Regions from separate parts of the Cryobacterium sp. M25 genome, predicted to be linked through region 1. Evidence: riboswitches for the same ligand, from Rfam matches in the RefSeq annotation. Region 1 holds a riboswitch; the other holds the start of a gene.

Region 1 (7,341 bases):
ATCACTTGCTCAGGAGGCGCGCTCAGTCACCTGCGAAGCAGGCGTTCGAGGGACCTCGACGGACGCAGATTCGGCGCCACGTCGTCGAGGCCCCGAAGTTTCGGGGGAGTAGCGGTTGGGAACGACCTAGGCTGGCGAGCATGACGGTTGAACAGGTTGAGCAAGGGCCGCGCCGAGTCGCGCGCACTGTCGAGGTGCCGGCTTCGGCCGACGACGTCTTCGCGTTGGTGGCTGATCCGCACCGTCACGGTGAGCTGGACGGCTCGGGCACCGTCCGCGACACGGTGTCGGGGCCGCAGCGGCTCAGCCAGGGCGCACAATTCTCGGTAGCGATGAAGCAGTTCGGCATCCCGTATCGCATCACCAGCACGGTGACGCGCTTCGAGGACGGTCGGCTTGTGGAATGGCGTCACCCAGCGGGCCACCGGTGGCGCTGGGAACTCACGCCGCTCACGCTCACGTCTACGCGCGTCACTGAGACGTTCGATTACAGCACCGTCCCAGCCATGCAGGGCAAGGTCTTCGAGCTGCTCGGCTTTCCTCGGCAGAACGCCGCCGGCATCGAAGCCACCCTGCGCCAACTCGCGTCGCGCTACGCCCGCCCTTGACGTGACGGTGCTCACGTCCTGACCGGACGCCGAGACCCCCGTCTGCACGGTCGTACGCCTCGCCAGATGCTGCCAACGGTGCGGCCGGGAGGGCGCAGCGACAGGGCCGCTGGGGAGACAGCAGCACACGACGAGCTACTCCCACCCGCTGGAGTACGCAAACGAGCCGCCAGCGCCGCGACGCCTTCCTTCCACGTGGCACCTTCGGCACTCGTCGTTGCGGTGATCGTTGGTGTTGCGAGACGTTGATCCACAGTGAGAGGGCTTGGAGGCACGAGGGTTCACTGTCGGCGGCCGATCTTGGAGTGCCCGGCTTGAACTGGCGGATCCGCCAAATCTGTCGAACTTCCGCCAGGCACTCTCGCGAGTTCAGGCTGCCGGACTCAGCGTTTCCTAATTGACTGTGACCTCCTCGGCCGATCTGTATGAGCTGGAAAAGACAAACAACACCGACTACCCATTCACGCCAGCCACCCCGCACGAGCTGTTGGATGCCGATGCCACTCGAGACCTCTGAAACCGGCGCTTTCGCGTGTTTGGCGCGTACGACCGCGACGAAATGGTCGGGGCGACCCTCAACGCACATCGCGATCGCCACGTGGAGACGGAATGCATGTCGGTGTTGGCCAGTCATCGAGGCCGCGGAAGCCCTAGCTATGGCGTTGGCTATCCACTTACGTGCGGGCTCCGGCGTGCAGGGCGATCGAGTCGCCGGCGCCCACGGTAGCGGTGAAGGTTCCGTCAGCGGCGACGAAGTAGCTTGGGCCCGAGCAGGAGCCGCCCGCGCCGGGGTCGCCGTGCTGGACGTCGCAGTAGCTTCCTGCGGGCAGGGAGGTCTTGAACGTCTGGCTGATCGCGCCACCCTCGTGGTTGATCACGACGAAGCCCCCACTCCCCCGACCGAAGGCGATCGCGTTGTTGCCGTTAGACCACCAGTTCGTCACCGAGGTGCCCGTCACGGTATTGCGGAAGGCGACCATGTTCGCGATCTGCCGCCAGGCGTGCTGGCACTTCCAGCCGTCGCTGTAGCAGGCGTTGACCGTGCCGCCAGTCGGCGGGCCGGCATCCGTGTTGGTGAATTCATAGCCCGAGTACACGTTGGGCGAGCCGTAGGGCCAGGCGAGCATGAAGATGTTCGCGAGCGTGTAAGTGTTGCCGTCCTTGTAGCTGAGGGTCGAGCCGTTGCGCTCGGTGTCCCAGTTGTCTACGAAGACCCGCGCCTTGTTGCTCGCGAGGTAGCCCCAGGACTCGCCCCATGTGTTCAGGTAGGCGATCTTGTCGCTGGTGAACATGCGTTTGAGGTCGAAGGCCCCACGGAATTCGTCGACATCGCCGGTCGAGGTGTATTCGCCCGGCTGGACCGCCTCGTTCCCGCCGGCGATGACCTCCTGCGCCCAGTAGACGCTCGAGTTGGTCAGTTTTGCCTTGATGGCGGAGAGGTCGGCCGCGGCCATGTGCTTGGCGCCGTCGATCCGGAAACCGTCGACGCCGAGGGCGCTGAGGTGGTTGAGGTACGCCGCGATGGTGGACTGCACGTAGGTGCTCGCCGTGTTGAGATCGGCGAGGCCGACGAGCTCGCAGTTCTGCACGTTGGAGCGGTCGCTGTAGTTGGTGATCGGGGTCCGGCAGGAGTGGAAGTCCTGGTTCTGGTAGTAGCCCGGGTAGTCGTACTTGCTGTAGACGGTGCCCCCCGTGCCCGTGCCGGAACCCGCGCTCATATGGTTGATCACCGCGTCGGCCACGACCTTGACACCGGCGGTGTGGCAGGTGCTGACCATGCTCGAAAATGCGGCCTCGTTGCCGAGTCGCCCGGCGATCTTGTAGCTGACCGGCTGGTAGGAGGTCCACCACTGCGAGCCCTGGATGTGCTCCTGGGCCGGCGAGACCTCGACGAATCCATACCCCTTGGGACCGAGGGTATTCGTGCAGGCCCGGGCGACCGATGCGAAGGACCACTCGAAGAGCGTCGCCGTGACGTCCTTGGCACCCGGCGGACTCGCATCCGCCCGGGGCGTTGTCACTCCTACATCGAGGCTCAGGGTCAGGACTAGGGCCAGGCCGGCCACCGCTGCAAACAACGGACGGGTTGATCTGCGCACGATGAAACTCCTTGTCGCGCGCGCCAGCGGACCACGCCGACGCGCTTCATTGGGAACGGGCGATTGCGAGCGGGCCGCGGAAGCGGAACCCGGTAAACGAGGTACTAGACCCTCGAGTTACGCTACTGCAAGCGTTTGCAATAGTGCAAGCGCATGCCGAGGAATTGTGCGCCAGCCCCCTAAGACCACCCATCGAAACCCTCAAGAGGGTCCGCTGCTGCCGGGCCGGGTTGGGCCCGAATCGCCAAGTTCGGCGAAGAGATCGAATGGAGCGCTCTGAACCAGGTCGTCCTCCTGCGAAGGCGCATTGCGAAGCTTAGTAGCCGGGTCGCGCCGAGGGCTTCTCGGCGGTCCACCTCAACTTGGGCACCGTCTCCATGCGAAATGCGTCACTGTGCGCACGGGTATCGCGGGTGCGCGTCGCGGGAATAGCGCCATGCTGGACACCACGCCACGGTGAACCTCATCCGGCAGGGATCGCCATCCTGGTGCACTTCGAGCTGACTATTTGAATCGGTGGGACGAGTTCGCGGCACCTCGTTTCCTGGCGCGCGACAGGCGCCACGGCCAAACGCTGCGCAGGGCGTCGCTGAAGGGCTGGTGCGACTGGCAAAGTGCAGGACAAATGAAAAACTCCGGGTCCGCCAAGGCGAAGTACCGGAGTTCCCAATTCGTGGCCCAAGTAACATGAGACAGCGGTCATCAAGGGCTTACATTACAGTCTTAGCTTGGAGGGCGCCCCGTGGCAACGACATCGAGCGAGGGGCACTGGATAGAGGAATGGCTCAGCATTGGCCGGTTCTCCACCTACCTCGCGGCCGCCGGCCGATCTCGCTCACGAGCGCTTGAGCTCTATGAGTGGAACGCAAAGCTGAGCGCGGCTTTCTTGCACGATTTGAGCCATCTGGAAGTCGGTCTGCGCAATGCGTGCGATCGCCAGCTTGCAGCGGCAACTCTCCCTGGTGACGCGCACTGGACGGATTCGGCCACACTGATGACATTGTTTCCCGTTGTGATGAGATAGGACGGGGCCACCGGCCGTTCGCGCGACGTCTACAAGATCGCCCGAGGCAACGTCGAGCGGGCGCGGATCAACGCAGTTTGACGCATCGGCCGCGCTGCGAGATTTCCGAAACAGAGTGGCTCACCACGAGAACATCCTCAACGGTTCTGAAAGCGAACGGCGCCGAATTGTTTACGTCATCCGGTTGCTCTCTGCTGACGCGCTTGCTCACTTCAAAGCCAACAGCGAGGTAGCCACGATCCTGGCTGGCCGACCGTAGGGAAGCTTCTGAGACCAGGGTGAGGCGTCCTGACGCATCCCCGGGCAGCATCAGTCATCTAATTCTCGGTGTCTCGCAACTAACGATGAATCCGCCGCCTATGGAATACGAGACGCTCGGCCAGCTCTTGGTGCGCTCGCGCAATGGCCTCGTTCCGTCGGCCAGTTGCCAAGATGTTGGCCGCGTCCAACCATGAATTAGAACGAAGGCGCTGCGATACGCTGGTTCATAAGCCAAGTGACACGGGGTGCTCCATCTGGAGCTGAGATAACACCCGTTGAACCTGATCTAGTTAGTACTAGCGAAGGGATGTCGCGTAAATGCGCACGCCAGAAGAACTTATTTCATTCACCTGTTCAGCGCTTGACGAGGTGCGGGCCCGCCCTCCCCTCGTGCAGTGCCTCACCAATAGCGTCGTTGTGAACTTCACCGCTAACGTGCTGCTGTCGCTCGGTGCGGCGCCCGCGATGGTCGACATTCCGGGCGAGGCGGGCGCGTTCGCGCGGATCGCATCTGGGCTGCTCGTCAATCTCGGCACGCCCACCGCCGAACAACGCGACGCGATGTTCGAGGCCGTCACAGCCGCGAACGATGCTGGAACACCGTGGGTGCTCGACCCCGTTGCCGTCGGTTTCCTGCCCGTGCGCACGCCGCTGGCCTTCGCCCTTCGCGACCTGCGACCCACGGTGGTGCGCGGAAACGCGTCGGAGATAATTGCGCTGGCAGGCGCCGGATCCGGCGGCCGCGGGGTGGATTCATCCGACGAGGTGGATGCCGCCCTGGCCGCGGCGTACGCGCTGGCCGGGATGACCTGTGGGGTGATCGCCGTCTCCGGTCCTGTCGACATCATCACGGATGGCCGTGAGCTGGTGCGCATCGACAACGGGCATCCGTTGCTCACCCGCATCACCGGCGGGGGCTGCGCCCTCGGCGCGGTCATGGCCGCGTTCGCCACGGTCGACGCCGACAGGTTCGTCACCACGGTGGCCGCGGCCACGGTGTACACCGTCGCGGCCGAGCTCGCGGCAGAGTCCGCCACCGGTCCGGGCAGCTTCGCTGTCGCCTTTGTGGACGCCCTGGCCACCGTCAACGCGCAGGACATCGCACGCCGGGCGGTGCTCCGATGAACCTTGACCTGTCGCTATACCTGGTGACCGACTCGGGGCAGGCCGCGGCGGCCGGGCGCAGCATCGTGGACGTGGTGCGGCACGCCGTTGCCGGAGGCGTGAGCGCCGTGCAGGTGCGTGAGAAGGAGACCGCCGGGCGGGAGTTCCTCGACACCGTGCTGCGCATCGCGGATGTGCTGCCCGACACCGTGGCGCTGATCGTGAACGACAGGGTCGACGTGTTTCTGGCCGCCCGTGCCGCCGGGCGCCGGCTGACCGGGGTGCACGTCGGGCAATCCGACCTGCCCGTCGGCGCGGTGCGCGACCTCGTCGGGGGTGAGGCGGTGATCGGGCTCAGCGCATCGACGGATGCCCAGCTGCGCCGCGCGGCCGAGGATCCTGCCCTGATCGACTACGTCGGCATCGGCGCACTGCACGCCACACACACCAAGAGTGACGCGCCCCCTGCCCTGGGGCTGGCCGAGTTCGCTCGCCTGGTCGGGGTCAGCACGCTGCCGGCCGTGGCCATCGGGGGGATCGGCCTGCACGACCTGGCCGCCCTCCGTGAGTGCGGGGCGGCGGGCGTCGCCGTGGTGTCGGCGATCTGTGCGGCGCCGCACCCCGAGCCGGCCGCCCTCGAATTGCGGGCAGCCTGGGGCGCGACGGCATGACCGGGGCATCCCCCCGCATCGCTCGCGTGCTGAGCATTGCTGGTACCGACCCGACCGGCGGAGCGGGCATCCAGGCCGACCTCAAGAGCATCGCGGCGAACGGGGGCTACGGCATGGCCGTGGTGACCGCACTGGTCGCGCAGAACACCCACGGTGTGCGCTCGGTGCACGTGCCGCCGGTCTCCTTCCTGCGCGAGCAACTGCACGCCGTGAGTGACGACGTCGACATCGATGCCGTCAAGATCGGGATGCTGGCCGACGTTCACGTCACCCGCACCGTGAGCGGGTGGCTCAGCCAAGTGAAGCCTGGGCTCGTAGTACTCGACCCGGTGATGATCGCCACCAGCGGTGACCGCCTGCTCACCGAGGATGCTGAGGAGGCTCTGCGCGACCTGCTGAGCGTCGTGCACCTGGTGACGCCCAACATCCCGGAGCTGGCCATCCTTGTCGGTTCTCCCGTGGCGACCAGCTGGTCGGCGGTGCTGCGCCAGGCGCAGCACGTCGCCGAGACGTACGGGGTCCTCGTGCTGGCCAAGGGCGGACACCTCGCCGGTGACCTCGTACCAGACGCCCTCGTCGGCGCCCACACCGTGCGGGAGTTCCCCGGGCTGCGGATCGACACCCCGAACACCCACGGAACCGGGTGTTCTTTCTCCTCCGCTGTCGCGACCCGGGTAGCGGCTCGGGCCGGCATGGCGGGGCCGAGCCTGGCAGATTGGGGGGACGCGGTAGCCGAGGCGAAACTATGGTTGACCGAGAGCATCGCCCACTCTGGCGACCTGCAGGTCGGCTCTGGCCACGGACCGATCCAGCATTTTGCCGGCCTGTGGCAGCGCGGCGGCCTGCACACCAGCCCCAGCCCGGCCCAGGTCGCCGAGGAATGGTGGCACGACATCCGTGACATCCGCACCGACACCGACGAGCTGCCGTTCATCCAAGCGCTCGGGGACGGCTCCCTGAACCGGGACGCCTTCATCTGGTACCTCGCCCAGGATGCCCTGTACCTGCGCGACTACGCCCGGATGCTGGCCGTCGCGAGCCGGCTCGCCCCGACCGCCACCGAGCAGGCGTTCTGGGCGGCCAGCGCGCACGGCGCGATCGCCGCCGAACTCGACCTGCACTCCAGCTGGATCGCCGAAGAGACCCTGGCCGGCGTGCAGCCCAGCGAGACGACAACGGCGTACCTCAACCACCTGTCGACCGCTGGCGCGAGCGGCGACTACGGCGTCCTCGCCGCGGCGCTGCTGCCGTGCTTCTGGATGTACCAGGATGTCGGCACGCGGCTGCATCCGCTCTCGCACGACGCGCATCCGTACCGCAGCTGGCTGGACACCTACGCGGATGAGGAGTTCGCCGCTTCCACCGCACGTGCGATCAAGATTGTCACCTCCACCGCAGCCGCAGCGGCTGAACCGGCCCGGCACCGCATGGCCCAGGCGTTCCGCGCCTCGGCCGCGCACGAGCGAGAATTCTTCGCCGCGCCCCTGACCAACCCCCGGTAGGAGTGCAAGTTCCTCCGTTCGCCCCGTTACTTTCTTCGTATCCCTTGATCGTGTAGTTATGTGAGGGTGTTG
Region 2 (7,341 bases), on a different contig from region 1:
GCTCCCAGTCGTAGCGCCGCCAGGCGGCGGGCCGGCCCAGTCTTCTCGGGGTGAGCACCTGTTCGCCCAGGTGCATGACGGCGGCGTCCAGCCCCTGCCAGCCGGGGTAAATGTCGTCCAGCCGCACCAGGGTGGGCCGGAGCGGTCCCGGCCAGGCGACGACGAGCGCGTCGGCGAGGGTGCTCTTGCCGGCGCCGCTCGGCCCGTCGATGAGAACGACGGGCGCCACCCCGGCGGCGGCAAGGTCGCGAAGCACGGGGGCCAGCAGCATCCGTCGGTCACCGACCGGATTTGGGGCGGCCGGTTCGAGGGCGGCCGTGGGCAGATCAGATGAGGACAAAGTTCCAGCTTCCCGTCGCCACGGAGACGCTCACCGAGAGCAGGGCCACGGCCAGACCGATGCCGACCAGGGCCACCTCGCGCCCCCGGAAGCTGGAGGGGCGGGCCCAGGTGCGCCGCACCGAGGCGCCGAACCCGCGGGCCTCCATCGCGGTCGCGAGTTTGCTGCCGCGCCGGATCGACAGCACCAGCAGGGCGAAGGCCTGGCTGAGCAGCCGTCGCAGGACGCCGCGGTCCGCGATGCCGCGGGCCCGCCGGGCCAGTTCGAGGGCGTGCCAGTCCTCGAGGAACAGGCCGACCAGGCGCAGCCCGGCCAGACCGCCAAGCACGAAGCGGGCCGGCAGTTTCACGACCTGGCCGAGGCCGTCGGCCAGGTCGGTGGGGTCGACGGTCACGAAGAGCACGACCGACGGCAGTCCGATGGCGAGGATGCGCAGGGTCGTGGCGATGGCCAGCTCGAGTGATCCCTCGGTCACGTTCACCAGCCCGAAGGACCAATAGACCGCCCCGGCCGCCTGCCCGTAGAGCAGGGTGGTGACGCCGGCGGTTGGTGCGGCGATCCAGACCGGCAGGGTGCGCACCGCGAAGGCCTTCAGGGACAGCCCGGCCCAGAAGAAGAGCACGAACTCGCAGGCGAGGGCGACGACGGCGGAGACCCAGTCGATGGTGAGGATGAGCACGCCCGCCAGCAGCAGCGCGGCGGCCAGCTTCGCGACCGGGTTGATCCGGAAGATGGCCTGGGTTCCCCGGGCAGGCGTCAGCACGCTCACCGGGACACCGCCGGCCGCGGCGTGACGCTGGGGCCGGCCTGCCCGGTCAGGTGATACTCCCGGTCAGCCAGGGCGGCCACGAAGTCGGTGTCGTGCGAGACGGCGACCACCGCGGTGCCCTCCCGCAGGAGTTCGTCGAGCAGGGCCACGATCTCCCGCCAGGTGCGCAGGTCCTGGCCGAAGGTGGGCTCGTCGAGCATGAGCAGCCGTGGCTGGGTGGCCAGCACGGTGCCCACCGACAGCCGACGTTTCTCGCCGCCGGAGAGGGTGAACGGGTTCGCCTCGGCCAGGTGGTCCAGGCGCAGGCGCTGCAGCACCTCGTCGACCCGGGCATTGATGTTCGCCTTTGGCCGTTTGAGGGCGCGCGGCCCTACGGCGAGTTCGGCCCGCACTGTGGCCGCCACGAACTGGTGCTCCGGGCTCTGGAACACGGTGCCGATGCGGGTGAGCAGCTGGCGGGACTTCCAGCGGATCGGTTCCTCGTCGGCCCCGTCGGCGAACTCCGGGCTCGCGAGCACCGCTCCCCCGGCCGGTTTCAGCAGGCCGGCGAGGGTGAGCATCAGGGTCGATTTGCCGGCGCCGTTCGGACCGGTGACTGCCAGAGCGGTGCCGGCGTGCACCGTGAGGTCGATGTCCCGGGCGAGCACGTCGGCGCGCGTGCGTGCGATCGCGAGGCCGGGCGTGCGGAGCAGAGGAACCGAGCCGGGCGCCGACGCCGAGCGGGTCTCGCCCCGCGATGAAGCCAGACCGTTGCCCCGCCCGGGCACCCAGACACCCGCGGCCGCGAGCCGTTCCCCCTGCCTGGTCAGCACGTCGTCGGGATGGCCGTCGGCCAGCACTCCCCCGGCCGCGTCGAGCACGATCACCCGGTTCACAAGGTTCTGCCAGACGGCGACCCGATGTTCGATCACGATGAACGTCGCCGCGGAGTTCTCGAGCACGCGGGCAACGGAATCGCGCACATCCAGCACGCCTCCAGGGTCGAGATTCGCTGTGGGTTCGTCGAGCAGCAGCAGCCCCGGCCGCATCGCCAGCACCCCAGCGAGGGCGAGGCGCTGCTTCTGTCCGCCCGACAGCGACGACGTCGGATGGCAGAGCGGCAGGTCCAGGCCGACCATGTCCAGAGCGTCGCTCACCCGGCGCCAGATCTCCTCGCGGGGCACCCCCAGGTTCTCGCAGCCGAAGGCGACGTCGTCGCCCACCCGCGCCAGGATCACCTGGGAGTCAGGGTCCTGCAGCAGCAGCCCGGCCTGGCCTCGCGCGGCGGTCGGCCCGGCGCCGTTCACAAGCAGCTGACCGCGCTGCTCGCCCTCCTCGTCGCCGCCGAGAACCCCGGCGAGGGCGTGCAGCAGAGTCGATTTGCCGGCCCCGGAAGCGCCGAGCAGCAGCACGCGCTCGCCCGGCTCGATTCGCAGGTCGAGGCCGTCGACGGCCCAGCCCCGCCGCCCGGCATGCCGCCATCCCCAGCCGCGGGCCACGACGGACGCGCCCGAGACGGATGCCGCTGCTGCCGGTGTCATCGCCGTCCCCCTAGACCTGGGTGCGGTTCGATCGCCCGGCGGCGAACCGCGACAGAGCGCCGGTGCGGGCGAGGCCACGCATGGCCAGCCAGGACAGCAGTCCGGCCACGACAATGCCGGAGACGATCGAGGAGGCTGTGTAGATGGTGATGAAGGGAACGGCCGATCCGGGGTACCAGAGCAACAGGTCGTTGACGGCGAGGGCAAGGCCGGCGCCCGCGCCGGCGAGCAGGGCCACGACGAGGCGGTAGTTGGCGTAGAAGAACAGCGCGAAGACCAGCTCCGCGCCGAGACCCTGCACCAGGCCGGACACCAGAATGGTGGCCCCCCAGGCGGTGCCGCCGACCAGGGTCGACACGACCGCCGCCAGCAGCTCGGTGTAGAGCGCGGCGCCGGGTTTGCGGATGATGAGGCCACCGAGCACACCGGCGAACAGCCATCCGCCGCCCAGGAGAGCCTGCAGGCCCGGCAGCAGCGGAGTGAGCACGCCGCTGAGCGGGTTGTATGCCTGGTTCCAGACGACGAAAATCAGCCCGCTGGCCACGCCGATGACACTGGCGATTACGATGTCGACGACCCGCCACCGGAAGTTACGCGGCCGGCGGGACGTGGTGGAGGTGAGAAGGGTGGTTGTTGCGTGCACTTTTTGTGCCCTTTCCGTAGATGGTTCCAGGGCACGGGAACGAGAAAATCTGCCTCCCTGCGCTGGCATGATCCAGATCAGGTTCGACGGTCGAAGCTTCAGAAGCTTCCTCTCAGCCCGGTTGACCGGACTCCCGTGTTCGTATCAAGTATAGACCTCGGCCTAGACTCGCGGGATGGAGTCCTCGCCTCGCCCCCGCATCACTGTCGGGCGCGAATGACGTTCACCGTTCCCCTGATCCTCGCCGGGCTGTTGCTTCTGTTGCTGCGCCACTTCATTTTGCGGCGACGACGGATGCGACGCGGGCTACCCGTGCGCGGACCCTGGCACATCCCCCGCAGCTGGCGGGAAGGGCCGGGCTCCCGCCAGCGGATGGGCCGCTGGCGGTGTAGCTAGCGCGGGCGGCGTTGAGCGCCCGAACGCGGTACGCTCGAAGTGGTGAGTCGGGAAGTCTGGTCGACAGCAATGTTCGTGTGCCACAAAATCCTGATTGACTGAGGCTCGTCCATGCCGAAACCATCACCTCTTCCTCCCACCCCGAAACTGAACGTCTTTCGCCGCAGCAGCTATCCCGAGTACCTGCACGTCTCGACGATCCTGCGCAAAGAGACCGTGGGCGGCGCTCTCCTGCTGGTGGCGACGGTTCTCGCGCTGATCCTGGCCAACACCGGGGCCTCCGATTTCTACTATGCGGTGCGGGACTTTCAGATCGGCTACGAGCCGTGGCACCTCAATCTGAGCCTCGGCGCGTGGGCCGCCGACGGACTCCTGGCGATCTTCTTCTTCATTGCCGGGCTCGAACTCAAACGTGAGTTCGTCGCCGGCGATCTGCGCACCTTCAGCCGCGCGGTCGTCCCGGTCGCCGCGGCCGTCGGCGGCGTCATCGTTCCTGCTGTGATCTTTACCGCGATCGCGTTCAGCTCGGGGCCGGAAATGCTGCGCGGCTGGGCCATCCCCACCGCAACCGACATCGCCTTCGCCGTGGCCGTGCTCGCCGTGATCGGCTCCAAACTGCCCAGCGCCCTGCGCATCTTCCTGCTGACCCTGGCCGTGGTCGACGACCTGCTCGCCATCGCCATCATCGCCTTCTTCTATTCCGGCGACCTCCAGCCCGTTCTACTGCTACTCGCCATCGTGCCGCTGGGCCTCTTCGCCTTTCTGGCGCACAAGTACTCCTACCTGTTCGGCACCACCAGGTGGGCCGCGGGCACCGTTCTGCTGCCGCTCGGCCTCGCCACCTGGGCTCTCGTGCACGGCTCCGGCATCCACGCCACGGTGGCCGGAGTGCTGCTCGGCTTCGCCGTGCCCGTGCTGCGCAGCCGACGTAGCGGCGGACCCGACGCCGGCCCGGGCCTGGCGCAGAACCTCGAGCACCGCATCCGCCCGCTCTCGGCCGGTTTCGCCGTGCCGGTCTTCGCTTTCTTCTCCGCCGGGGTCACGATCGGCGGCGTGTCAGGCCTGACCACGGCCCTCACCGACCCGGTCGCGATCGGAATCGTCGTCGCCCTGGTGGTGGGAAAGCCGGTGGGCATCCTGCTCGCCACCGTACTGGTCACCAAGACCACCCGGGGCGCCCTCGACCCGGATCTGGCCTGGGTGGATGTGATCGGCGTCGGCATGCTCGCCGGTGTCGGCTTCACGGTGTCGCTGCTGATCAGCGAGCTGGCTTTCGGGCAGGGCAGCCCGCATGACGACCACGCCAAAGTGGCCATCCTGACCGGGTCGCTGCTGGCGGCACTACTCGCGACCGTGGTGCTGCGGAGCCGCAACCGGCATTACGGACGCATCGCCGACAAGGAGGCGCTCGACGCCGACAACGACGGCGTCCCAGACGTGTTCGAGGCCGATCCGGCTCGCGACGAGCGGTTCGGCGGGCACTGACAGGGCCGGAGCGCACCCAGCCGCCCAACTCCCTCAGCCGGAGTGTCTGCTGGTCGTCACGGGCGGAACGCCGTGCCCGGCGCCGAACCAATTCGACGGAGATTCATCGATCAACACCCGTTTTTGAGCCCAAACGCGCCGTTGAGGGCACAATCTCCGTCGAATTTGTTCGGGACGGATGTACCGCAGGTCCTTGGGCTCGAATGACGCGGCGGTTGGAGTGCACGTTCATCCACCTCGTCGCTGTCCGCGCGCAAACGTGCGTCGGAATCAGGAACAAGCGCAACGGAGCCCCCGATCCGCGAACCCCCCTCAACCTCGGCCATGGAGACTCACTCATCGAGCTGGCCGGCGGGCACTGATAGCGCTGGAGCGCAGTCAGCAGCCCGACATCCTCAGTCGGAGTGGCTGGGCGACCGGGCGGTTGGTCGCACTCGCTGCTAGCGTTTGAGGGCGCGGACGACGCGGGAGATCGCCTTGCCGGCCACGCAGAGGAACGGGATGCCGACCGCGAGCAACGAGATGACGTTGGGCTCGAAGCGCACCGTCGTGCCCGATTTGACGTAGGCGCCGATCGGCAGGGATGCTCCGCCGCCCCCGCCGCCGGACCCGCTGCCGGTGGCGGCGGAGTCACCCTCGCCACCGCCGAAGCCGTAGTAGACGAGAGCAACGGGAATCAGGGTGACGCCGTCCACCTGGACCGGATCACCGTAGGCCGACCTGACGCCGGCGGTACGAGAGATATCTGCGAGCTTCTCTGGAAGGCTAGTCATGGATTCAGGCTACCCCCTGTCTGGTTTGCGGTTGCCTGATCAGTGGTGGCCTGGTCAGGGTTTGTCCGGATCCAGCAGCGACGCCGGGCGCACCATGCCGCGCCCAAACCTTGCGGTAACCGAGTCCACGGCCCGTTCGGCTCCCCGCCAGTCATCGTCAGGGTCCCAGAGGCCGGCGCCACTGCCGTCGCCATCGCTGAGCTGCTCAACGCGCACGCCGATGAGGCGCACCCGGATGCCGGACGCCGCCAGCGCGTCGAAGCTGGCGGCCACCTCCTCGTAGATCCGGCGTCCGACGCTGGTCGGTTCCGACAGGGTGCGGGAGCGGGTGACGGTGCTGAAGTCGGTGTAGCGCACCTTGAGCACCACGCCGCGGCCGACGAGGCCGGCGCGGCGCAGCCGGGCAGCCACCGCGACGGACTGCCGTAGCAGTTCGCTGCGGAGCCGCGCGACATCCGTCACGTCAAATTCGAACGTGACCTCGTGGCCGACGCTCTTCTCCTCGTGTTCCACCGTGACCAACCGAGGGTCCCTCCCCCAGGCCAGCTCGTGCAGCTTGCGGCCGGCGGCCTCGCCCACGCACTTCTGCAGCACGGCGAGGGGAGTGCGGGCGAGGTCGCCGATCTGACGCAGGCCCTGCCCGAGCAGCGCCTGCTCGGTCGTGGCGCCGACCCCCCACAGGGCGCCGACAGGCAACGGATGCAGGAACGCGAGGGTGTCTTCGGCGGGGATCACGAGCAGGCCGTCGGGTTTCGCCCGGCCCGACGCCATCTTGGCGACGAACTTCGTGCTCGCCGCTCCGACCGAGCAGGTGAGCCCGGTTTCGGACTTGACCCGGGCCCGGATCTTCGCGCCGATCTCGGCCGGGGAGCCGTGCAGACGGCGAGCACCCGCCACATCGAGGAAGGCCTCGTCGATGCCGAGCTGCTCGACCAGCGGCGTGAAATCTTCGAAGATGCGCATCACCCGGTCCGAGTATTCTTTGTACCGGCCCATGTGCGGTTCGAGCACCACCGCCGCCGGGCAGCGCCGCAGGGCGAGCGCCATGGGCATGGCCGAATTGACGCCGTAGCGTCGGGCCACGTAGTTCGCCGCCGTGACCACCGAGCGTCCGGACCGGTGTCCCACGATCACCGGGAGGTGCACCAGTTCGGGGTGATCGAGCAGTTCCACCGACGCGAAGAACGCGTCCAGGTCGATGTGGAGCAGGGTCGCGGAGCTGTCGTCGACCGCATCGGTCGAGACCGTGCGATCGCTGCCATCCTGCCTGCTCATGCGTCCTGCCTGCTCATGGAGAGACCCTAACCCGGACCGGCGACAGCCCGCGACCGATTCCGCGACGGGAGAACGTGAACAGCGCCGCGGCGGAATGCACGGTGACGGAATGCACGGTGACGGATGCCGGTTGTAGCGTT

The links. Region 1 has a riboswitch for thiamine pyrophosphate ahead of thiM (hydroxyethylthiazole kinase). Riboswitches for the same ligand answer to the same signal wherever they lie in the genome.
Region 2: linked by a shared signal. The riboswitch ahead of CXY81_RS13955 (ECF transporter S component) and the one ahead of thiM (hydroxyethylthiazole kinase) in region 1 are both predicted to bind thiamine pyrophosphate.

The regions. Positions count from the first base shown of each region.
Region 1 is NZ_PJJU01000056.1:153,640-160,980, reverse strand. Features, by position in the region: gene CXY81_RS12740 (SRPBCC family protein) at 141-608, shown strand; gene CXY81_RS12735 (alpha-amylase family protein) at 1,283-2,707, opposite strand; gene CXY81_RS16185 (hypothetical protein) at 3,450-3,731, shown strand; TPP riboswitch at 4,224-4,317, shown strand; gene thiM (hydroxyethylthiazole kinase) at 4,311-5,117, shown strand; gene thiE (thiamine phosphate synthase) at 5,114-5,767, shown strand; gene CXY81_RS12720 (bifunctional hydroxymethylpyrimidine kinase/phosphomethylpyrimidine kinase) at 5,764-7,269, shown strand.
Region 2 is NZ_PJJU01000057.1:186,048-193,388, reverse strand. Features, by position in the region: gene CXY81_RS13970 (ATP-binding protein) at 1-340, opposite strand, end outside; gene CXY81_RS13965 (energy-coupling factor transporter transmembrane protein EcfT) at 327-1,109, opposite strand; gene CXY81_RS13960 (ABC transporter ATP-binding protein) at 1,106-2,629, opposite strand; gene CXY81_RS13955 (ECF transporter S component) at 2,640-3,272, opposite strand; TPP riboswitch at 3,310-3,419, opposite strand; gene nhaA (Na+/H+ antiporter NhaA) at 3,780-5,153, shown strand; gene CXY81_RS13945 (hypothetical protein) at 5,594-5,926, opposite strand; gene dinB (DNA polymerase IV) at 5,981-7,201, opposite strand; gene CXY81_RS13935 (TIGR03086 family metal-binding protein) at 7,325-7,341, shown strand, end outside.